DNA from 3 places in the Photobacterium sp. DA100 genome. Region 1 is predicted to be linked to each of the others. Evidence: riboswitches for the same ligand, from Rfam matches in the RefSeq annotation. Region 1 holds a riboswitch; each other region holds the start of a gene.
What was found. Region 1 has a riboswitch for thiamine pyrophosphate ahead of thiB (thiamine ABC transporter substrate binding subunit). Riboswitches for the same ligand answer to the same signal wherever they lie in the genome.
Positions count from the first base shown of each region.

Region 1 (8,202 bases):
ATTAATTCCCCACAATTTAATCAATTGATTAATTTTAATATTAAGAGAGATTTTCTCTCTTTGATGTGACACCAACAAAGAAATAACATTCGCGTCGGTCCGTTGCTGCGGCCAGTCCAAACCATTCCGTCTCGGCCACCGTGAATACAACTGGTCTGATTTGTCATCATAGCCACGAAATATCAACTCAATAACCATAAAATGAAAATAAACATGCAATTTGGGGTTGACGGTCCACCTGTCTATTTGGTATTCATTTGTTAACCAAGTTTGTGGATATATTTCAATTATGAAAACACGTTTCTCATCTCTTCTCCTAAGCCTCCTCCTTATCGTGACAAGATCGCGCGGGTAGCTTATGGGTGGGAAACACCACTAAGAATTCAAAAAACCCGCGCACACTGCGCGGGTTTTTTCTTATACAGGCCAGCGCAAGCGGATGCGGACCACGCCGATACCGGCAGCCAATGAAAGGAAGTTGCAATGAAAGATCAGGTTATCATTTTCGATACCACGTTACGGGACGGTGAACAGGCGCTATCAGCCAGCCTGACGGTGAAAGAAAAACTGCAGATCGCTTATGCCCTTGAACGCCTCGGGGTTGATGTTATCGAAGCTGGCTTCCCTGTGTCCTCCCCGGGCGACTTCGAATCAGTCCAGACCATTGCCAAACACATCAAGAACAGTCGGGTCTGTGCCCTGTCCCGCGCTGTCGCCAAAGACATCGATGTGGCTGCCGAGTCATTGAAAGTGGCCGAGGCATTCCGGATCCACACGTTCATCTCCACCTCGACGGTCCACGTCCAGGACAAACTGCGCCGCAGCTATGATGACGTGATTGAGATGGGTGTTGCTGCCGTCAAGCGTGCCCGCAACTATACCGACGATGTCGAGTTCTCGTGCGAGGATGCTGGCCGTACCCCGATCGACAACCTATGCCGCATGGTAGAAGCCGCAATCAATGCCGGTGCCAGTACCATCAATATTCCAGACACGGTTGGCTATACCTTGCCAAGCGAGTTCGGCGGTATCATCTCCCAGCTGTTCGACCGGGTGCCCAATATCGACAAGGCAATTATCTCGGTGCACTGCCACGACGACCTTGGCATGTCCGTGGCCAATTCGATGGCGGCCGTCCAGGCCGGAGCCCGCCAGGTCGAAGGGACCATCAACGGTATCGGCGAACGCGCCGGTAACTGTTCGCTGGAAGAGATCGCCATGATCATCAAGACCCGCGCCGAGTTGCTGGGGGTCCACACCAATATCAAGCACGACGAAATCCACCGTACCAGCAAGATGGTCAGCCAGCTGTGCAACATGCCGGTACAGGCCAACAAGGCGATCGTCGGTGCCAACGCCTTCAGCCACTCTTCGGGCATCCACCAAGATGGCATGCTGAAGAACAAGAATACGTACGAGATCATGACCCCGGAGTCGATTGGTCTTAAGAACCAAGCCCTGAACCTGACATCGCGCTCGGGCCGTGCGGCAGTGAAGAGCCACATGGATGCGCTGGGCTACACCGAAAACGAATACGATCTAGATACCCTATACGCCGACTTCCTGAAGCTGGCCGACCGCAAGGGCCAAGTCTTCGACTACGATCTGGAAGCGCTGATGCATTTTGCCAACCTGCGTGAAGAAGACGACTTCTTCAAGCTGAATTACCTGAGCGTCCAGTCGGGCAGCGTGATGGCAACCACCAGCATCAAGCTGCAGTGCGGCGACGAGGAAAAATGCGAAGCCGCGGTCGGCAACGGCCCGGTTGATGCGCTATACCAGTGTATCTACCGCCTGACCGGCTACGACATCGTATTGGATAAATTTGACCTCACCGCCAAAGGCGAGGGGGAGGATGGCCTGGGCCAAGCCGACATCATCGCCAACTACAAAGGCCGCAAGTACCACGGTACCGGCTTGGCGACCGACATTGTCGAAGCATCAGGGCAAGCACTACTTCACGTGATCAACAGCATTCATCGCGCCGATAAGATTGCAGAAATTAAACAGAAATCCCAAATGGAGACAGTATAACCATGGCAGGTACATATAAGATTGCCGTTCTACCGGGTGACGGTATTGGCCCAGAAGTCATGCAGCAGGCCCACAAAGTGCTGGACGCTGTGCAGGAAAAGTTCGGCTTCACCCTAGCGTGCAGCGAATTTGATGTCGGCGGTATTGCCATCGACAACCATGGTTGCCCGCTACCGGAAGCAACACTGAAAGGCTGCGAAGACTCCGATGCGATCCTGTTTGGCTCGGTAGGCGGCCCGAAGTGGGAGCACCTTGCACCTAACGATCAGCCAGAGCGCGGTGCCCTGCTTCCGCTGCGCAAGCACTTCCAGCTGTTCTGTAACCTGCGCCCGGCGCAGATCCACAGTGGCCTGGAGGCGTTCTCGCCATTACGTGCCGATATCTCCGAGCGTGGCTTCGATATCGTCGTAGTCCGCGAGCTAACCGGCGGTATCTACTTCGGCCAGCCGAAAGGCCGCGAGGGGGAAGGGCCTCAAGAGAAAGCGTACGACACCGAAATTTACCACCGCTTTGAAATCGAGCGTATTGCCCGTATCGCGTTCGAGTCAGCGATGCTGCGTAACAAAAACGTCTACTCCATCGATAAAGCCAATGTCCTGCAGAGCTCTATCCTATGGCGTGAAGTGGTTGAGGAAGTGGCCAAAGACTACCCGGAAGTCGCCCTGAACCACATGTACATCGACAACGCGACCATGCAGCTGATCAAGGATCCCTCGCAATTCGACGTAATGCTGTGCTCGAACATCTTCGGCGACATCATCTCGGACGAATGCGCGATGATCACCGGTTCGATGGGGATGCTGCCTTCTGCCAGCCTGAACCAGGACAAGTTCGGCATGTACGAACCAGCTGGCGGCTCGGCACCAGATATCGCCGGCAAAAACATTGCCAATCCAGTCGCACAAATCCTGTCTGCCGCCCTGATGCTGCGCTACAGCCTGGGCGAAGAGCAGGCGGCACGCGCTATCGAACAAGCGGTATCGCAAGCACTGGAAGCCGGTGAACTCACCGCAGACCTAGCGGGCAACGGCCCGGCACTGAGCACCAGCGAAATGGGCGACAAGATCGCCCAGTACGTCCGCCAAGCCTAATCGCAGCAAGGAGCAAACGAGCAATGTCTACGACCAAAGCGCCTCAGACGCTATACGAAAAAATCTACGATGCCCACGTTGCGGTTGCCGCCGAAGGCGAGAACCCGATCCTATACATCGACCGCCATTTGGTGCACGAGGTAACTTCACCGCAAGCCTTCGACGGCTTGCGTGAAAAAGGCCGCAAGGTACGCCAGGTGGGCAAAACCTTCGCCACCATGGACCACAACGTCTCAACCCAGACCAAGGACATCAAGGCATCAGGCGAAATGGCCAGGATCCAGATGGAAACCCTGGCCAAGAACTGTGAAGAGTTCGGCGTCACCCTTTATGACCTAAACCACAAATACCAAGGCATCGTCCATGTCATGGGCCCCGAGCTGGGCATCACCCTGCCGGGCATGACGATTGTCTGTGGTGACTCGCACACCGCGACCCACGGTGCGTTCGGCTCACTGGCCTTTGGTATCGGTACCTCGGAAGTCGAGCATGTACTGGCGACCCAGACCCTCAAGCAAGCGCGCGCCAAAACGATGAAAATCGAAGTCAAAGGCAAGGTCGCTGAAGGCATTACCGCCAAAGACATCGTATTGGCAATCATCGGCAAGACCACGGCAGCCGGCGGTACCGGCCACGTGGTGGAGTTCTGCGGCGAAGCCATTACCGATCTGACCATGGAAGGCCGTATGACGGTCTGCAACATGGCTATCGAGCTAGGCGCCAAAGCCGGCCTTATCGCCCCAGACCAAACCACTTTCGATTACATCAAAGATCGCAAGTTCTCACCGGCGGGTGACGATCTAGAAGCAGCTATCGAATACTGGAAGACCCTGAAAACTGACGACGATGCCCAGTTCGACACCGTGGTTACCCTAGAGGCCAAAGACATCAAGCCGCAGGTCACCTGGGGCACTAACCCAGGCCAGGTAATTGCCGTGGACCAACCTATCCCTGCACCAACTGACTTTGCCGATCCGGTCGAGCAAGCATCTGCAGAGAAAGCATTGGCTTACATGGGCTTGGAAGCCGGCAAGAAGCTGTCTGACTTTGCTATCGACAAAGTATTCATCGGCTCTTGTACCAACTCGCGTATCGAGGACATGCGTGCCGCCGCGGCAATTGCCAAAGGCCGCAAAGTCGCCGCCAACGTACAGGCATTGGTCGTTCCTGGCTCGGAGCAGGTGAAAGCCCAGGCTGAAAAGGAAGGCCTGGACAAGATCTTCATCGAAGCCGGTTTTGAATGGCGCCTGCCGGGTTGTTCAATGTGCCTAGCCATGAACAACGACCGCCTAGGCCCGGGCGAGCGCTGCGCCTCAACCAGTAACCGTAACTTCGAGGGCCGCCAGGGCCGTGATGGTCGTACCCACCTGGTGAGTCCCGCCATGGCGGCAGCGGCGGCGTGTGCCGGCCACTTTGTGGATATCCGCGAACTAGAAAACGTTGCAGAAACGGCTTAAGAGAAGGAACGAGACAATGACAGGATTTAAACAACACACCGGCTTGGTCGTTCCCTTGGATGCCGCCAACGTCGATACCGATGCCATCATCCCTAAGCAGTTTCTGCAGAAAGTGACGCGCACTGGTTTTGGCAAGCACCTGTTCCATGACTGGCGCTTCCTCGACGATGCCGGCGAGCAGCCTAACCCAGAATTTGTGATGAATGCGCCGCGCTACCAAGGTGCCAGCATCTTGCTGGCACGCGAAAACTTCGGCTGTGGCTCGTCGCGTGAACACGCCCCGTGGGCACTGGCCGATTACGGTATCCAGGTGATGATCGCGCCAAGCTTTGCCGATATCTTCTACGGCAACTCGATCAACAACCAAATGGTACCGGTTCGCCTGACCGAACAAGAAGTCGATGAGATCTTCCAGTACGTCGAGGCCAACGAAGGCGCGGAGATCACGGTAGACTTGGAGGCTATGCAGGTCACGGCCAACGGCAAGCAGTACAGCTTCGAGATTGACGAATTCCGCCGCCACTGCCTGTTGAATGGTTTGGACAACATCGGCCTGACCTTGCAGCACGAAGACAAGATTGCCGAGTACGAAAGTAAGATCCCTGCGTTCTTGGCGTAACGCCATTACTGTTTTCGCCAAATACTGAAAACACAAATGCCCCAGTTCATTATGGCTGGGGCGTATTTTTTTCTTTTTGCAATAAACTCCCCTCACACCAGGTCGTCTAAGCTAGTGATACCCAGGTAATTTGTATTAACTTGGGTGAAATAACCGAGGATATCCTATGCGCTTTTTTGTCAGCCTGCTGCTTCTCATCTTATCGGCCTGCGCCTTCGCCGCTCCCAAAGCCGATCTCTGGCCCTACTGGCAGCAATACGCCACTACCGACTCGCAAACGGTCGACCACAGCCGCTGGCAGCGCCTGCTCGATAAGTATTTGGTTGTCCAGCCCAACCAAACCCTGTTTCGCTATAACCAGGTGACCGACAGCGACAAGTATGAGCTGGATCGCTACCTGCGCGACCTGACGAGGCTTGATCCACGCCAACTGAGCCGCCACGAGCAGTTTGCCTATTGGGTCAACCTCTACAATGCCCAGACGGTCAAACTGATCCTCGATAGCTACCCCGTGTCATCCATCACCAAACTGGGCGGTTTTTTCAGTTTCGGACCGTGGGATCAGCAAGTGCTTACCATCAACGGCAAAACCCTATCCCTCAATGATATCGAGCACCGCATATTGCGCCCGATCTGGCGCGACCCGCGTATCCATTATGCGGTCAACTGCGCCAGCCTGGGGTGTCCGGATCTCCAACCGGAGGTATTTACGGCCAGCAACCGCGAGCGCTTGCTGGACAAGGCGGCCACCCGCTTTATCAACAGCCGCAAGGGCGTCAATACGCAGGGCGGCAAAACCAAGCTCTCTTCGATTTATGACTGGTACGGCAGCGATTTCGGTAGTCAGGCCCAGCTACAGAAACACATCAACCAGTATCGTCAAGGTACGCCAATCAGCCTTGGCAATGTCAGCTATGACTACGATTGGTCGCTCAATGAGCTCAGGTAACCGGCCACCCCAACCGCTCTCCATGCCTAAGCCAGCATAATCATACGTTCCTGCTGGCAACCCGTAGCCCGGCACATTACAATAACAAGCGTTCTCATTGGGGAGCGCTTGTCTGGTAGCACTGCGCTATCAGAGCAAGCTGCTGAGATTGCCGCGGCAAGACCCACAGAACCTGATCCAGTTAGTACTGGCGTAGGAATTGAGTTCGATACGGTAAGCCTTCTTATCCCGCCGGGTTGGCATGACGCCAGCCTGCGGCTCAACCCTGTGCCGCTCGTACGATTATTTTTCCTCTTGCCGGACGCAAGAGCATCAGGAGCGCATAGTGAAAAAAATACTCCCACTTGTTACTTTAGCCGCCATGCCAGCACTGGCTGCGGACAATACCCTTACGGTTTACACCTACAGCTCTTTCGCCTCTGACTGGGGGCCGGGACCAGCCATCGAGCAAGCGTTCGAGGCACAGTGCGAATGCAACCTGGAATTTGTCGCCCTGGATGACGGGGTGTCGATCCTCAACCGTATCCGCCTCGAAGGCAAGCGCACCAAAGCCGATGTATTGCTTGGGCTCGATAACAACCTGATTGCCGAGGCCAAGAAAACGGGCCTGCTGGCCGAGCACCAAGTGGACACCAGTAAACTCACCCTGCCAAACGGCTGGAGCGATACCACCTTCGTGCCTTACGACTATGGTTACTTTGCCTTTGTCTATGACCGCACCAAACTGGACAACCCGCCGAAAAGCTTGGATGAGCTGGTCAGCCGTGATGATCTGACTATCATCTACCAAGATCCGCGCACCTCGACGCCGGGCCAGGGCCTGATGCTGTGGGTGAAGTCAGTCTACGGCGACCAGGCACCGCAAGCCTGGCAGCAGCTGGCCAAGAAAACAGTCACGGTTACCAAGGGCTGGTCTGAGGCCTACAGCATGTTCCTCAAGGGCGAGTCAGATATGGTGCTCTCTTACACCACCTCGCCTGCCTATCACCTGATTGCCGAGCAGGACGATAAATACCAGGCAGCCGACTTCAGCGAGGGCCATTACATGCAAGTGGAAGTGGCGGCCAAACTCAAAACCAGCCCTAACCAGACGCTGGCCGACGAGTTTCTTGCCTTTATCCTGACCCCGGAGTTCCAATCCGTGATCCCGACGGGCAACTGGATGTATCCGGTAACGGATGTCGCCCAGCCAGCCGAGTTCAAGGTTCTCACCCTACCGGGCAAGGCCCTGGAGTTTTCTGCCGAGGAGGTTGCCAAGCAACGCAGGAACTGGGTACGCGAGTGGCAACAGGCTCTGACCAAGTAGCAGGCACTCACTTTTGAACACACGCAATACCCAACTGATGCCCGGCCTTGTCACCGCCGGGCTTATCCTGTGCCTGGTGATCAGCGCCCTTGGTGCCCTGGTCAATGAGGCCAGTGCTCTCGACATTGCCTCGCTATGGCACGATCCCTACCTACGCCATATTACCGGTTTCTCCTTTACCCAGGCCCTGCTTTCAACCCTACTGAGCACGCTGCCGGCGATCCCGGTTGCCTATGCCCTGTCACGCCGGCAATTTCCCGGCAAAGCCTTGCTGATGCGGATCTTTGCCATGACCCTGGTGCTGCCGGTACTGGTCGCGGTATTCGGCCTGCTGGCGATCTACGGCAACAACGGTGTGCTAACCGGGGTACTGGCAATGCTGGGCTGGCAGGGCAGCTTTTCACTCTACGGCCTGCAGGGGATCTTGTTGGCCCATGTTTTCCTCAACCTCCCTCTGGCAGCACGGCTGTTTGTCCAAAGCCTCGAGGGGATCCCCTTTGAGCAGCACCAATTGGCCACCCATCTCGGTATGTCGAGCTGGCAGACCTTCCGCTTCGTTGCCTGGCCACGACTGCGCCAGCAACTTCCCCATGTCGTCAGCCTGATCTTTATGCTGTGCTTTACCAGCTTTGCGGTCATCATGGCACTGGGCGGCGGCCCCAAGGCAACCACGATTGAGCTGGCTATCTACCAGGCCCTGCGCTACGACTTCGACCTGGCCGGCGGTGCGATTCTCGCCCTGTGGC
Region 1 is NZ_CP119423.1:3,446,148-3,454,349, forward strand. Features, by position in the region: gene leuA (2-isopropylmalate synthase) at 484-2,034, shown strand; gene leuB (3-isopropylmalate dehydrogenase) at 2,037-3,125, shown strand; gene leuC (3-isopropylmalate dehydratase large subunit) at 3,149-4,582, shown strand; gene leuD (3-isopropylmalate dehydratase small subunit) at 4,599-5,201, shown strand; gene PTW35_RS15675 (DUF547 domain-containing protein) at 5,368-6,150, shown strand; TPP riboswitch at 6,239-6,366, shown strand; gene thiB (thiamine ABC transporter substrate binding subunit) at 6,476-7,456, shown strand; gene thiP (thiamine/thiamine pyrophosphate ABC transporter permease ThiP) at 7,494-8,202, shown strand, end outside.

Region 2 (8,202 bases), 460 kb from region 1:
CTTAAAGGCCATATTGGCCTGGCCTCTGCCCGTTTCCCGAAAGGCACCACCGGCTCACAGCTTGATGCCCTTGCCCGCCAGCATCTTTGGGCCCACGGCTTCGATTACGATCACGGTACCGGCCATGGCGTCGGCCACTTCCTGAGTGTTCACGAAGGTCCGCAGCGCATTGCCAAAGTGCACAACCCTACCGCCCTGCTGCCGGGTATGGTGTTGTCGAACGAACCGGGTTACTACCGTGCAGATGCCTTCGGGATCCGTATCGAAAACCTAGAGCTGGTTGTCGAAGTCGAAACCGCCGGCGACATGACAGTAATGGGCTTCGAGTCACTGACCCGCGCGCCTATCGACCGTCGCCTGGTTGACTTGTCTCTGATGACAGACGCCGAGCTAAACTGGCTTAACAACTACCATCAAACCGTATTCGACGTACTGAGCCCTTCGCTGCAAGGTGATGATCTAGCTTGGCTTGAGCAGGCAACCGCCCCGCTAGCACGGTGATAGTCAGTTAACTGCTGTTGGTCGCATAGCACCAACTGCTGCAATGCCAACAATATAAAGAAAACGCCCGCACAGGGATGCTGTGCGGGCGTTTTGTTATTTATACCCTGCAGTAAAGTATTTAACGGTTTAGCGCCAAATAACTACGGTCTGTTAACCCGAATAGGCGTGGTGCCAGTCCTTCCACACCACTTCAAAACCACGTTGCTTAACTGCCGAGGCCACTTCGGCAGCCGGGCGCTCATCGCTGATCGCAAACTGCTCGAGCTCTGGCACATCATCGGCATAGCCGCCCGGCTGGGTCTTGGACTCTGCCGACATCGTGGTGATCCCCAAGGGCAGCACATTATCACGGAACTGCGCCGATTCACGGGTCGACAGCGATAGCTCTACTTCAGGATTAAGCAGGCGGTAGGCACAGATCAGCTGTACCAGCTGGCGGTCATTCATCACCGATTTGGGCTGCAGTCCCCCCTCGCAAGGACGCAGTCGCGGGAAAGAGATCGAATAACGGGTCTGCCAGTAGGTTCGTTCCAGGTAATCCAGATGTGCGGCAACAAAGAAGCTATCGGTACGCCACTCCTCGAGACCAATCAGTGCCCCAATACCAATCTTGTCGATGCCAGCCTTGGCCAGACGATCCGGCGTTTCCAGCCGGTATTCAAAGTCCATCTTGTTGCCGCGCAAGTGATGCTGGGCATAAGTCGGTGCACAATAGGTTTCCTGGTAGACCATGACCGCGTCCAGGCCGAGGGTCTTCAGCTCAGCATACTCATCCTGCTCCAGCGGCTGAACTTCCATTGCCAGATAACTGAAATGGGATTTGATTGCCGGCAGTGCTGCACGGAAATATTCCATCCCGACCTTGCGCTCATGCTCACCGGTCACCAGCAAAATGCTGTCGAACTGCTTGGCCTTGATCGCCTCGCACTCGCGCTCAATCTCAGCCATATCCAAAGTGCGACGCTTGATGCGGTTTTCCATCGAGAACCCACAGTAGGTACACGCATTGGCACACAAATTGGACAGGTATAGCGGGATATAAAACGACACCGTATGGCCGAAGCGCTTACGGGTCAATGCTGCCGACTGCTGCGCCATCTGCTCGAGATAAGGCTCTGCCGCCGGTGAGATCAAGGCTTTGAAATCCTCCAGATCACGCTTGGGCTTGCGCAGCGCCCGCTCGACATCCACCGCCGTCTTGCCATAGATGGACATCCGGATATCATCCCATTCCAGCTGCTTCCACTCATCAACGAAACTCATCGCAAGCTCCTTAAGCTGGCTGATCCAAGAACGCCGTTAGCGGACTGGAGGCAATAGCATGGTTGACCGTTCCCGCCAAACCCGCCTCATAAGCCATACGACCACCTTCTACCGCCAGCTTGAAGGCACGCCCCATCACAACAGGATCGGCTGCCGCTGCAATTGCCGTATTTACCAGCACTGCATCCGCCCCCATCTCCATAGCCTCAGCGGCATGAGATGGCGCACCAATACCGGCATCGACAATCACCGGTACCTTGGCCTGATCGATGATGATTTCGAGGAAATCGCGCGAAGCCAACCCCTTGTTGGAGCCAATCGGTGCACCCAGCGGCATCACCGCCGCACAACCCACCTCTTCCAGGCGCTTACATAAAACAGGATCAGCGTGACAATATGGCAACACGATGAATCCTTCACGGACCAACTCTTCCGCCGCCGCCAACGTCTCGATCGGATCTGGCATCAAGTACTTCGGGTCCGGGTGAATTTCCAATTTCAACCAGTTGGTACCCAGCGCTTCTCGAGCCAGCTTGGCCGCAAACACTGCCTCCTTGGCATTCTTAGCACCAGAAGTATTGGGTAGCAGGTTTACCCCAGCCTCAATTAGCGGCGCCAGGATATCATCATCACGGTTTTCGATATCCACGCGCTTAAGGGCCATGGTCACTAACTCGGAGCCCGAAGCGATGATTGATTCAGCCATGGTGTGGCGGTTGGCATACTTACCGGTACCGGTAAACAGGCGTGACGAGAACGTCTTATCAGCGATAGTTAGCATTTATCCTCCTGCAATCGCTTGGAACAAGGCGATGCGATCGCCGGCGCTTAGTAATGTTGTTTCCCACTCACTGCGGGCGACAATATCTTCGTTCAAGGCTACGGCCGTGGCCTGCAGCGGCATCTCCAGCTGCGTCAACAATGCGCTGAGAGACTGGCCTTCTGGAACCTCGACTGATTTATCATTGACCCGTACCTGGATCAGCGTCGCTGTCGTCATAATGGTTCTATTCTCCCGTGCCGCAAACCGGGCACGCTCTATCTGTTGGTAATTGAAAGGCTTGCCAGCCCATCGTCAGACCATCGAACTGGCGCAGCGTGCCAAAGCCCACCTCGCCAGCACCGGTCAATAATTTAATGGTTTCCAATGCCTGCAAATTGCCGACCGTGCCGACCACCGGCCCGGCGATCCCGGAATTGCTGCAGTTCTGTGGTTCATCAATCGTCCCAGCCTGGCGCGGAAACAAGCAGTGATAGCAAGGTCCTTTTCCCTGCCGGAAATCAAAAACCATCAACTGCCCCTGCCAGCGGATCGCCGCTCCCGATATCAAGGGCTTATTGGCCTTGAAGCAGGCGTGATTGACGGCGTATCGCGTTGCTAAGTTATCAGAGCAATCGAGCACCACGTCAGCCAGCGATACCTCCATCGCCAACCGCTGATCAGCCAGCCGGGCTTTCACCGCCCGGATACGGATATGCGGATTTAACGCCTGCAACTGCTCCGCTGCCATCGGTGCCTTGGCTTTGCCCTGATCGCTATCGCGATAGACCACCTGGCGCTGAAGGTTGGAGCTATCGACAGTGTCATCATCGGCAATCACCAAGTTGCCAACTCCTGCACCTGCAAGATACAAAGCCGCAGCCGATCCCAAACCGCCAGCACCAACCAGCAAAACTTGGGCGTCGGACAGTGACTGCTGGCCAGATTCGCCGATCTGCGGCAGCATGATCTGACGGTTATAACGGAGAAATTCCTGATCACTGAGCATAGTTGCCTTCCTACTCGGCCGCGTTACGCACTAAGATATCGCCAAATGCCGTGACAGCCTGCGCCGGGTCGTCGGCTTGGGTGACAGCGCGGACAACTGCCACACTGCTGACCCCGGTACGCCAGACACGCTCGGCACGGGTCAAGTCAATGCCGCCAATCGCCACAGTTGGGAACGCGTCACCTATCAGCTTCTGATAAAGCGCCAAGCGGTTAAGCCCCTGCGGTTTTGATGGCATATCCTTAGTGGTTGTCGGGAAGATATGACCCAGTGCGATATAGCTTGGGGCAAACTCCGCGGCACGCAGGATTTCGTAGTAGCCATGGGTCGAGAGACCTAGCCGCAGTCCTGCTTGCTGGATCGCCGCCAGATCAGCCGTTTCCAGATCTTCCTGCCCAAGGTGAACACCATAAGCTTGGTGAGCAATGGCCAACTGCCAGTAGTCATTTACAAACACCTGGGCATTATGCTGCTTACCTGCCTCAACGATAGTGCTGATCTGCGCCGGTAAAGTGGGCTCAAACGGATCTTTGATCCTAAGCTGGGTCGTCTTCACCCCCAGCTCCAGCAAACGAGTAACCCACTCTGCGGTATCGACCACCGGATACAACGCCAGCTTATCGCGTTCTACGGTCGCAAACGGTGCCACCGCCACTTCTTTGCTGGCCCAGCCCAGCTCATTGCATTCAGGATGATTGGCCGTCAGCGGGCGCGGAAACAAGGCGCGCACCATCGGCCATCCGGTTTCGCCATAGCCATCAGCATGGCTTTCAAGGTAACCACGGGCATGGGCACGCGATAGCGTGACCGCATCTTCCAGCGGGTAGTCCAATGCCAGCGCAGCCAGCAGCATGGCTCGTTGCGGCTCACTGGCCCCGGCATGGTGGCAATATACGCCACGCGCTTCTCCGAGATGGTGCCAGATATCGACACAGCCTCGATCTGTCGGCAGACCGCAAACCACCAAAGCTGGATTCTTTGCGACCTCGTGCTGCATCTCTGCCAAGGTCGGATAAGGGGCGAGCCACTGATCACGCACTTCCAACCCCTTCGCCACACTTTCAGACGGATTAAACGCCACCGAGAAGGTTTCACCTTCAAGGTGAATGTCTACCACCTCCGATCCGCTCCACTCCATACTGACGGCTTCACCAAGCTGGTATTTATCAGCCGCTGCCAACAACGGCTCGATATGCATCAGTAATGGCGCCAAGTGATCGGGTAAACACAACGCGTTCATTAACTTTCCTCTTTGATTGGGTGATATAACTCACTCCCCTTGGCCCGGAACTCATCGGCTTTTTGCTGCATGCCCTCAAGGGGGTCATCCAACATCCGCACGGCCAAATCACCGGCTTTCTCCAGCCCGCTCGCGTAGTCACGGACTTCTTGCGAGATCTTCATCGAACAGAATTTCGGTCCGCACATCGAGCAGAAATGGGCGATCTTGCCGGATTCCTGAGGGAGGGTTTCATCATGGTAGGCTCGAGCCGTTTCAGGATCTAAAGCCAGGTTAAATTGATCTTCCCAGCGGAACTCAAAGCGAGCCTTCGACAAGGCGTTATCGCGCACTTGAGCACCGGGGTGTCCTTTTGCTAAGTCTGCCGCATGGGCACACAGCTTGTACGTGATCAGCCCCACCTTTACATCTTCTTTATTCGGTAGGCCCAAATGTTCTTTTGGTGTGACATAACACAGCATGGCACAGCCATACCAACCTATCATGGCTGCACCAATGCCGGAGGTAATATGGTCATAGCCCGGTGCAATATCGGTCGTCAGAGGCCCCAAGGTATAAAACGGTGCTTCATGGCAGTGCTTGAGCTGCTCTTCCATGTTCTCTTTGATCATGTGCATCGGTACATGCCCCGGCCCTTCGATCATCACCTGAACATCATATTCCCAGGCAACTTTGGTCAGCTCACCCAAGGTACGCAGCTCGCTGAACTGCGCTTCATCATTGGCATCAGCCACCGATCCAGGACGCAGGCCATCTCCCAGTGACAAGGCGATATCATACTGGGCACAGATTTCACAGATCTCCCGGAAATGCTCATACAGGAAACTTTCCTTGTGATGGGCCAGACACCACTTAGCCATTATAGAGCCACCGCGCGAGACAATGCCGGTAACCCTTTTCGCCGTCATCGGGACATAACGCAGCAGCACGCCGGCATGAATAGTGAAATAATCCACGCCCTGCTCAGCTTGCTCGAGCAAGGTATCTCGAAAGACCTCCCAGTTGAGGTTCTCAGCAATACCGTTGACCTTTTCCAGAGCCTGATACATAGGCACCGTGCCGATCGGCACCGGGCTGTTGCGGATGATCCATTCTCGGGTTTCGTGAATGTTACGACCGGTCGAGAGATCCATGACGGTATCGCCCCCCCAACGGGTCGACCACACCAACTTCTCCACTTCCTCTTCAATCGACGAACTGACAGACGAGTTACCGATATTGGCGTTGACCTTGACCAGGAAGTTACGGCCGATGATCATCGGCTCAGTTTCAGGGTGATTGATATTCGATGGGATAATTGCCCGGCCTTCAGCGACTTCTTGGCGGACAAATTCAGGGGTGATTTCTTTTGGCAGGTTGGCACCAAACGCCATGCCCGGGTGCTGCTGGTTTAGTACCTCATCACGGTATTTCGCGCGGCCCATGTTTTCACGAATGGCAATAAACTCCATCTCAGGAGTGATGATCCCCTGGCGTGCATAATGCAGCTGGGTGACATTTTTGCCTGGCTTGGCACGGCGAATGCGCGCCTGTTGCTCAAACCTCAGTTCATCAAGGGTGTCATCGGCCAGGCGTTCTTTGGAAAACTGAGAACTCAGCTCGCCCAACAACTCGGTGTCCCCCCGTTCCTCGATCCAGCCTTCACGAAGCTTAGGCAGGCCAGTGTAGATATTTGCAGGCTGCTCAGGATCGGTATAGAAACCGGAGGTATCATAGACCCGTACCGGTTCATTAGTTTCAAAAACAGGGGCTTCTCTGGTTCCACCGACCAAGCTATCGGCCAGGGCAATCTCACGCATTGGCACGCGGATATCTTCGCGGCTCCCGGTGACATAGACTTTCCGGGAGTTCGGGTAAGCCTGGGTGGTCAATGAGTCGATAAATTGTTTCGCGTCCAGTCTCGCTTGTTTGCGATTCGACATAGCAATTTCCTTTGGTCCATAACAGGGAAGTTGCTTGGCGGATGGGTGCGTAAACAAGAGGCTATACGTAGGCTGTATAGTGTCGTCTGAAACAGCCACTGTGAATACAGTGATACAGATGGTCTCTCTTGTTCCCTTCGCAGGTATTAGCCTGATCAGGTTCTACGGATCCCGCAATGCGGTCTCAGCCAAGTGGCACTCCGACAAGTTGAATTTGCAGTATATGAAAGGGGTTCCGCCTCGGCAAGGCAGAACCCCAAAAATTAATACTTAAAAGGCAAAAGCCTTGCTACTTTTGCATAACTCCGTTTAGCACGACAAATTTATTTGAAACGCTTCACAAGTGTCTTCAGCAAAGAAGAATGGGTTTCCCTCAACTCACCCAGTTTATGGGTGATCTTGGGTGCCCCCTCCAAATCAAACAGCTTAGGTACCGCCACTCGCTGCGAAGAGTAGATCCCGGTGTGTCCGCTGAAGTAGTAAGCGGTATAACAGGCAATGGCGAAATACAGCATGTGCTCGGCACCAAATAACTCGATGCCCATGATGGTACAGGCCAACGGCGTGTTGGTCGCAGCTGCAAATACAGCTAGAAAGCCTAATGCAGCAAACAAATCAACCGGTGCACCCAGCACCCATGCCATGGTATTGCCCAATGTTGCTCCGACAAAGAACAGCGGTGTGACCTCCCCGCCCTTATAACCGGCAGCTAGGGTAATCGCCGTTAGCAGCAACTTGAGTAGCCAGCTGTACCACTCTGCTCCCCCCTCCTGAAAGGCCGTTAAGATACTGACACCTCCCTCCCTGCTCGAGTAAACCCCCAAACCGATATAATCATAGTTACCGATCAGCTGCACGGCCGCTATAACAATCAAGCCACCAACAACTACTATCAGGTACGGGTTTTTGAGTGTCGCTTTGAAGATATCTTTAAAGGCATGGGTCAGTTCTCCGAATAGGTATCCCGCTAGACCAAAAGCCACGGCAGCAATCACAATCTTGGCGATCATCAGCAGGTCTACTTTGACAGCATGTTCAAACAGGGTAATGGTTTCGAGGAAATCTATCCGGTAGTGGGTATGGTGCACTCCCCAAGCGGAACACACGACATCTGCCAAGATAGCAGCAAACAAGGCAGGAATAATTGCATCATAGCGCAGGCGTCCTATCGCCAGCACTTCTAGGGCAAAGATTGCGCCTGTTAGCGGCGTACCGAATACGGCACCAAAACCTGCCGCCACACCGGCAATCAAAATCAACCGGGTATCCGCTTCATTGAGCCTGAACTTGCGAGCCAGCCAGTGAGTCGATGCCCCACCGATTTGTACTGCGGTTCCTTCACGGCCAGCCGATCCCCCGAATAGGTGGGTGATCACTGTTGTTATCAATACCAAGGGAGCCATACGGGCAGGAATTCCGGCACCGGGCTCATGGATCTCATCCATAATGAGATTGTTGCCCCCCTCGGAGTTTTTCCCTAGGTTACGGTAGCAATAAACAATCA
Region 2 is NZ_CP119423.1:35,676-43,877, reverse strand. Features, by position in the region: gene PTW35_RS00215 (aminopeptidase P family protein) at 1-501, shown strand, start outside; gene thiH (2-iminoacetate synthase ThiH) at 655-1,767, opposite strand; gene PTW35_RS00205 (thiazole synthase) at 1,778-2,548, opposite strand; gene thiS (sulfur carrier protein ThiS) at 2,549-2,767, opposite strand; gene moeB (molybdopterin-synthase adenylyltransferase MoeB) at 2,775-3,536, opposite strand; gene thiE (thiamine phosphate synthase) at 3,547-4,776, opposite strand; gene thiC (phosphomethylpyrimidine synthase ThiC) at 4,776-6,698, opposite strand; TPP riboswitch at 6,814-6,911, opposite strand; gene PTW35_RS00180 (voltage-gated chloride channel family protein) at 7,022-8,202, opposite strand, start outside.
Region 2: another riboswitch for thiamine pyrophosphate. It lies ahead of thiC (phosphomethylpyrimidine synthase ThiC); the one in region 1 lies ahead of thiB (thiamine ABC transporter substrate binding subunit).

Region 3 (8,202 bases), on a different replicon from region 1:
GCCAAAATCGGCACGTAAAGGGGTGGTTTCACTTACCATGGTAATGCTGGGTTTAACCTTCTTTTCAGCGAGTATGTGGACAGGAGGAACCCTAGGAACCGGACTCTCCTTTGATGACTTCTTCCTCGCTGTTCTTATTGGTAACCTCATCCTCGGTATCTACACTTCTTTCCTCGGCTACATCGGCGCCTCATCTGGCCTCTCTACTCATCTTCTTGCTCGATTCTCTTTTGGTTCTAAAGGCTCATGGCTCCCATCTTTGCTGCTTGGCGGTACACAGGTCGGTTGGTTTGGCGTTGGTGTCGCCATGTTCGCGATTCCGGTTCAAAAAGCCACTGGCATTGATACCAATATCCTGATTTTAGTTTCTGGCTTGCTGATGACGGCCACAGTATATTTTGGGATCTCCGCTTTGATGGTTTTATCCGCGATAGCAGTACCTGCCATCGCATTGCTGGGCGGATACTCGGTTCTTGAGGCGGTAGGCAGTACAGGAGGAGTCGACGGACTCAAGGCCATTACTCCTGAAAACCCAATCGAATTCTCAACGGCCCTTGCACTCGTTGTCGGCTCATTCGTTTCGGCAGGTACATTAACAGCCGACTTTGTCCGCTTCGGCAAAAAACCTATGGGTGCCGTCATGGTCACCATGATTGCCTTCTTTATCGGTAACTCGCTAATGTTCATCTTTGGCGCGGCGGGTGCTGCTGCAACCGGTCAGTCCGATATTTCTGAAGTAATGATTGCGCAAGGGTTGTTAATTCCCGCTATCATTGTTCTTGGCCTGAATATTTGGACTACCAATGACAATGCCCTTTACGCTTCTGGCCTAGGCTTCTCAAACGTGACGGGGTTGCCAAGCAAGTATCTTTCGATGGCAAACGGTTTAATCGGTACACTATGTGCGCTATGGCTGTACAATAACTTCGTAGGCTGGTTAACCTTCTTATCGGCGGCGATTCCTCCAATTGGCGGCATTATCATTGCAGATTTCTTGAAAAACCGTCATCGTTACAAAGATTTCGCAAATGCCGAATTCAAAACAGTTAACTGGGCCGCAATTATTGGTGTTGCGGTTGGTGTTGCTGCCGGTCACTTCTTGCCTGGCGTCGTACCAATCAATGCGGTACTAGGTGGCGCTATCAGTTACCTTATTCTTAACCCGGTGCTAAATCGCGAACCCACAGCCTGTGCAAGTAACGCGTAAGGACAACTAAGATGCAAACCTCAAATATGCTAATAAAAAACGTCACTATCAAAGGCAAGGATGGCCTGCATCAGATTCTGATTAATGAAGGTAAATTCCACTCAATCAAGCCAGTTGAGGAGCAAATTGACTTTTCAGGCACTGTTATTGATGGTGAAGGCGGTATGGCGGTACCACCTTTCTGTGAACCTCATATTCACCTTGACACCACTCAAACTGCCGGGGAGCCTAACTGGAATATTTCAGGAACTCTGTTCGAAGGAATTGAGCGCTGGGCCGAGCGTAAGTCGATGCTCTCCATCGAAGATGTGAAGGCGCGCGCCAAACAGACCCTGAAATGGCAAATCGCCAATGGTGTTCAGCATGTCCGTACCCATGTCGATGTATCAGACCCAACTCTAATCGCCCTAAAAGCGATGCTGGAAGTTCGAGAAGAGATGAAAGAATGGGTAGATATCCAAATCGTGGCATTTCCACAAGAAGGTATCCTATCCTACCCTAACGGCAAAGAGCTTCTGGAAGAGGCAGTCAAACTGGGTGCCGATGTCATTGGCGCAATACCACACTTCGAATTTACCCGTGAGTACGGTATAGAGTCGCTTCATTATGTATTCGAGCTGGCACGCAAATATGATCGCCTCATCGACGTTCACTGCGATGAAATCGATGATGAGCAATCACGCTTCGTGGAAACTCTGGCGGCACTTGCCCATAAATTTGAAATGGGTGACAAAGTCACTGCTAGCCACACGACGGCGATGCACTCATACAACGGTGCTTATGCCTCACGCCTGTTCCGTCTGCTGAAGATGTCGGGGATCAGCTTCGTAGCTAACCCATTGGTGAACATCCACCTACAGGGCCGTTTTGATGACTATCCTAAGCGGCGCGGTGTCACCCGTGTAAAAGAGATGCTGGCATCTGAAATCAACGTCTGTTTTGGGCATGATGATGTTTTTGATCCATGGTACCCACTTGGTACAGCCAATATGATGCAAGTTCTGCACATGGGGCTGCATGTATGCCAAGTAATGGGCTACGATCAAATCAATCAATCTCTGGACCTGATTAGCACAAATTCTGCTCACACCCTGAACATCCAAAACCGTTACGGTATCGAACTGGGTAAGCCGGGTAATCTGCTTATCCTTCCAGCTGAAAGTGGTTTTGATGCAGTACGACGTCAAGTCCCTGTCCGCTACTCAGTACGTGGCGGCAAGGTGATTGCAGAAACCCAACCCGCCGTCACACATATCCAGTTAGCAGAAGGGAAAGAGCCAGTAACATTCTGCCGCTAACGAAATCAGCCACCCTTTGGGGTGGCTGATTCATTTGGACTAAATCTCAGTCGTGCCGCTTTTTGCAACAAAGCAATATCAACAGACAGACAAGACTGAAAATATTCACTGCTCCCCCACCACCAGCGACGAGAGCGCAGTTATTCGGGCTGATGCCTGAAACGTTAGGGTCACAACCTTCATCCGTTTTTCCATCACCGGGCTCAGCACCACTCCCGCCCTCACCTTCATTATTGCCTTCTTCAATAAAGTCGGGATTAGTTACTGGCGCCTCAGGAATAGTACCCACAATGTTTTCAATCCACTCGAAGTAGTTCCCTACTCGAGCGTAAAACCCAGGTCGTAAATACGCTCCGCAAAGTGGGCTGCCTACAGGCCCGCCACTTACGATGCCAAGTTGAACCCAATCGCCGTCGGAGTTCTTTGCCACCAAGGGGCCGCCACTATCGCCTTTACAGGAATCAGGGCCATAGTTTAGGGGGGCACCAGTTTGGTCGAACAAGACATCAGGTGGCAAAGCACATACTTTGGTTAAGTTTGTTGGGCTATCAATAACGTAATGTGCATCATTTCCTCTTTCCAGCAAATTAAAGCAGTCAGCTATAGGCAGATAAGATAAATCAGCATACATTAAGGTGTCAGAGATTCCTGTCCCATCACTCTTCGTGGATCCCCAACCAGCAACCATTACATTCTCTGGTCGACTTTTTTCATTCCATTCTCCACTTAATTTAGACTCTAATCTCTGGGCAGTTTGACCATTCGCCAGCTTAACCGGACTGACCCTGGGAAATGGAAAAGAGCGATTAACCCGAAGTAATGCAACATCATTATCCAGCGCTAATTTAACGGCCTCTTTTAATTCTTTTCCTTCATCATCAACGGAAATACTAATTACAGCATAAGGCGAATAATCAGGATGTACGACTACGTGGCTAACTTGATATAAATCGGATGGATCAGTCACTTCACTGCCCAGAGTGCCAACCATCACTGCTAATTTATTTGGTGGCACTGTATATTCACTTCCCATATCTCCCTGAACCACACAGTGAGCAGCTGTTAGCACCCATCTTTCGCTGACTATGCTCCCGCCACAGAAATGCGAAGTGTCAGCTGTTGTATTTCTTAATGAGGCCATCCATGTCAAATCATCCTTCGGCCTGACGGGTGTACCGCCAACAACATAACTTTCAATATCTGTACCGTATCCTATTACTGGAATACTCATCAATAAACTAGCAAGTCCACCAAGCCATATTCTTTTCATTATCTGCCACCAATTCAATCCCATAGCTATTTATCAAAAATAACAAATCAAACAAATACAAAACCTGTGGGGATAACGAATTGCGAGGCAGCTAATGATATAGAGCGATCAGGATGAAACATAATCATTCTTTTTATTACACAGCCACAAAAAAAGCAAAGCGAGCCTGAGGTTAGCTCACTTTGCTTGTTAAGAACTAACTGGAAACTACATACCTATGCTTGCACAGCTTACTCGCTCAATATCAAAATTTGCGTAGGTATCACCTAAAAAGTCAGCGGCCAATTTAGGATAAAACCCATTATCATATGCACGCCTGACTTCACCCATATCAATGGTATAGAGTTTGATGCCGAGCTTTGTCACTTCATCCGGTACGCAAACTGTATTGCTCCCCGCGCCAAAGCAAACATCTCCACTTGTATCTATAACACCACAGTCAGTATCATCTATATCTATACCTAACGTTCCCAGCTTGTTATCCAAATCGGCTTCCGAGCCAGCGGGAAACTCATCGGGTAAAGTGATCGGGTACGTATTTTCGATGCTTTCAATACTGGTATACCCTTGCGCTCCCGCAATTTCAGCTCCGGTGACGGCAAACACTTCGGCTTTACCTGTAAGCGTATTAACCACATCCTCATCATCACATCCAGTCAGTGCTAAAGCTGAAAACAAAAACAATGCCTTTTTCATAACTGCTTCCTATTGTTCTATCTATAACTACTTGGATAGGCTCTTAGATCTTAGTCTCATTTCAACATTACACCCTACAATTTTGTTGCATTATTTTTACTTAACTTTTTAATTCGGCTGTTTTTTGTCCGTAAATAGATGAGAGTATTGTGATCTTGATCTTCATTCCTTTTCTTCTCAGAATTAAATGGCATAATAAACCGAACAATTACCCGTATGGGTAAGGAACACCATTACACTTCCTTGGAATATTCCTATGAGCATTGAATCTATCGTTAAAGAGCGCGCTGGCGCTAAGTGTGAACTATGTGGTTCAGAAGACAGTCTGAGCGTTTACGAAGTACCTGCTTCTCCTGACCAAACCGCAGGTAGCTGTGTGATGGTATGCGGTACTTGCCGTACAGAAATCGAAGACGCAGAAACACTGGATCAGAACCACTGGCGTTGCCTAAACGACAGCATGTGGAGCCAGGAGCCAGCGGTACAGGTTATGGCTTACCGCCTACTTAAACGTCTGTCTTCTGAAACTTGGGCACAAGACCTGCTAGATATGATGTACATGGAAGAAGACATGATCGAATGGGCAGAAAAAGGCATCGCACTCGCTGAACTAAATGCGATTAAAACTGTTGATGTAAACGGCACTGCTCTCGAGGCTGGTGACAACGTAACGATCATCAAAGACCTGCCAGTTAAAGGATCTAACCTTGTGATCAAACAAGGTACAGCTGTACGTGGTATCCGCCTGACAGATAACCCACTGCATATTACAGGCAAAGCCGCAGGTACTAACATGGTTATCATCGCAGCATACTGCAAAAAAATGTAATTGAATGGGCAGCCACCTCATGGCTGCCTGTCTCCCCTCCTGTTTTTCGTCATCACTTCCTCATTTTATTCCTTACATGTTTGCTCTATGGTAAAAAACATGTTTAGATTACTCGCATCTTCAGGCACATGCGCCAGAAATATATTTTAAAAGGTCAATATTTGTTTTTGACCGAGTAGACAAAATTTGTCCGTTAGTCGGGGAGCCAAGCGCTGAGACCACGTAGTGGGACCCGTTGAACCTGATCCATTTAATAATGGCGTAGGGAACTAGCTGAACTGTCCTATTCCGTCCCCGGCCCAGGGGCGATGGCAACGGCTACCTTGCGTCTAAAGTTAGAGGTAGCTATGCCAATTTCATCAAATACTCCGATCACCCTTACTATTGCAGGCTCTGACAGCGGCGGTGGAGCCGGTATCCAAGCCGATATCAAAGCAATCTCGGCGACAGGCGGTTACGCCTGCTCGGTAATCACCGCCCTGACAGCGCAGAACACCCAAGGTGTTTCCGGTATCCTAGCCATTGATCCTGCTTTTGTAGAGCAACAGCTTGATGCAGTCTTTACCGATCTAGACATTAAAGCAGTAAAAATTGGCATGTTAAGTGATGCGAATATTATTCGTATGGTGGCGACAAAGCTACGCCAATACCAACCAAGGTTTTTGGTGATTGACCCCGTTATGGTGGCAACAAGCGGCGACTTGCTGCTTGAGCAAGATGCCATCTCTACGCTTAAGTCCGAACTGCTTCCGCTTGCCGATGTGATCACCCCAAATCTTCCTGAGGCTGCTGCGCTGATTGGAGCCGACCTCCCACAGAATGAACATCAAATGGCTGACATGATCTCTGCTTTACGAGCAATCGGTTCCCGTTCGATTCTGCTCAAAGGTGGCCACTTGGAAAATGACGCCTCCAGTACTGATTTATTGATCCTCGAAAATGACGTCGTGCGCATGAGTACGCCGCGAATCGCGACCCGCAATACGCACGGCACAGGCTGTACCCTGTCTGCGGCTACCGCTTCTTTTCTTGCACAGGGCTACCCGCTAGAACAAGCGGTAAGGCATGCCAAGGCCTACATTACCAAAGCAATAGAAAATGCTGATGCTCTTCAGATTGGCGCTGGTCATGGCCCGGTGAACCATTTCTTTGCCGGCCATTTCAAGCCCGAGTAAGCATGGAAACAGCACACACGATGAATAAGACTCTGACGACTCAGACCAAGGGAATGACAGTCGGTATCGAGCAGTTAACACTCAGGTACAATGATGGCCATTCTCCCCTGTTCAACCAGCTAGATATTAAGCTTCCGGCTGGACAATGGACCTGCCTGCTCGGTAAAAGTGGTTGTGGGAAGACTACTCTGCTTCGCCACCTAGCAGGGCTTCTTGAGGAAAATGTTGCCTGGAGCGGCTCAATAACCACCAGCAATGATCTGCCGCTGGCTGGCAATATTGCCTATATGGCACAACAAGATCTGCTGCTGCCATGGCTCAATGTCATCAGCAATGTGTGCTTAAGTACCCGATTTGGTTCTGTTCAGGAAGCCAATAAACCTAAAGCCATGGCATTGCTCGATGCCGTGGGGCTGGCCGACAAAGCCGAGGCAATGCCTAACCAGCTCTCCGGAGGAATGCGCCAGCGCGTTGCTTTAGCCCGTACCTTAATGCAAGACAAGCCCTTGGTATTGATGGATGAGCCCTTTTCAGCACTCGATGCCGTAACCCGCCATAAATTACAGTCACTGTCAGCGAGCCTGCTTGCTGGGAAAACTGTCTTGTTGATAACCCATGATCCGCAAGAGGCACTTCGTCTTGGGCACCATATCTATATGATGGCAGGCTCACCGGCTTCGGTTCGGGCCTTACCGGTACCGGCTTGTTCCCCACCAAGGCTATTTGATGGTGAACTTGCCGCCCACCAGCAGGGAATTATCAACGAGCTAGAGAATGACTATGCCTGAGCCAACACTAACGTCAAAGCTGTCAAACCCCTTGCTAGAACAACAAGCGGTTAAGCGAGGATCGCGTAAGGGCAAAAACACCTTGCTGTCTCATCCAACAGCACGCTTTGTCACCAGCTTTGCGATCATCTTGGGGTTGTGGCAAACCGGTGTAATTGTGTTTGACCTCCCCCCCTTTATCTTGCCTGGTCCTGTCGCTGTGCTGTCCAAGCTGGTCGAACGTGCCGATGTGCTCTGGCATCACACGCTTGTCACTGGGACTGAAGTCTTGTTTGGCCTTCTCCTTGGTTTGGCAATGGGGCTATTCTTCGCCCTGCAAATGCTGCTATTCGAACCTTTGCGCCGCTGGCTCCTGCCAGTATTGATCACCAGCCAAGCAATTCCGGTATTCGCTATTGCGCCCATTCTCATGCTGTGGCTTGGATACGGCATGGCATCAAAAGTTGTCATGGCAGCTTTGATCATCTTTTTCCCCGTCACCACCTGCTGCTATGACGGGCTTCGCCATACCCCCAAAGGTTACCTTGACTTAGCAACGACCATGGGGGCTACCCGCTGGCAACAGCTATGGCAAATCCGCCTGCCCGCAGCCCTGCCTGCTTTAGCTTCAGGGGTACGGGTTGCGGTTGTCGTTGCCCCCATTGGGGCAGTCATCGGCGAATGGGTCGGCTCAAGTGAAGGGCTGGGCTACCTCATGCTCCAAGCCAATGCGAGGATGTTTGTCGATGAAATGTTTGCCGCATTGTTTATCTTGGCCTTTTTCTCCATCAGCCTCTACTTCATCACCGACTTTTTATTAAAGAAAGCCATTCCATGGCAGAGCCAATAGTTTATTAACGGAATGCTTTTTTCGCTCAACAACAAGGAAATAAAATGAAAACCACTTTCTTCACCGCGGGTAAACCGCATCTTATTGCTGCCGCAGCACTGATGTTGGCA
Region 3 is NZ_CP119424.1:763,735-771,936, reverse strand. Features, by position in the region: gene codB (cytosine permease) at 1-1,207, shown strand, start outside; gene PTW35_RS21170 (cytosine deaminase) at 1,219-2,505, shown strand; gene PTW35_RS21165 (serine protease) at 2,552-3,775, opposite strand; gene PTW35_RS21160 (hypothetical protein) at 3,983-4,471, opposite strand; gene PTW35_RS21155 (PhnA domain-containing protein) at 4,728-5,300, shown strand; TPP riboswitch at 5,489-5,585, shown strand; gene thiD (bifunctional hydroxymethylpyrimidine kinase/phosphomethylpyrimidine kinase) at 5,648-6,475, shown strand; gene PTW35_RS21145 (ABC transporter ATP-binding protein) at 6,496-7,263, shown strand; gene PTW35_RS21140 (ABC transporter permease) at 7,250-8,092, shown strand; gene PTW35_RS21135 (ABC transporter substrate-binding protein) at 8,137-8,202, shown strand, end outside.
Region 3: another riboswitch for thiamine pyrophosphate. It lies ahead of thiD (bifunctional hydroxymethylpyrimidine kinase/phosphomethylpyrimidine kinase); the one in region 1 lies ahead of thiB (thiamine ABC transporter substrate binding subunit).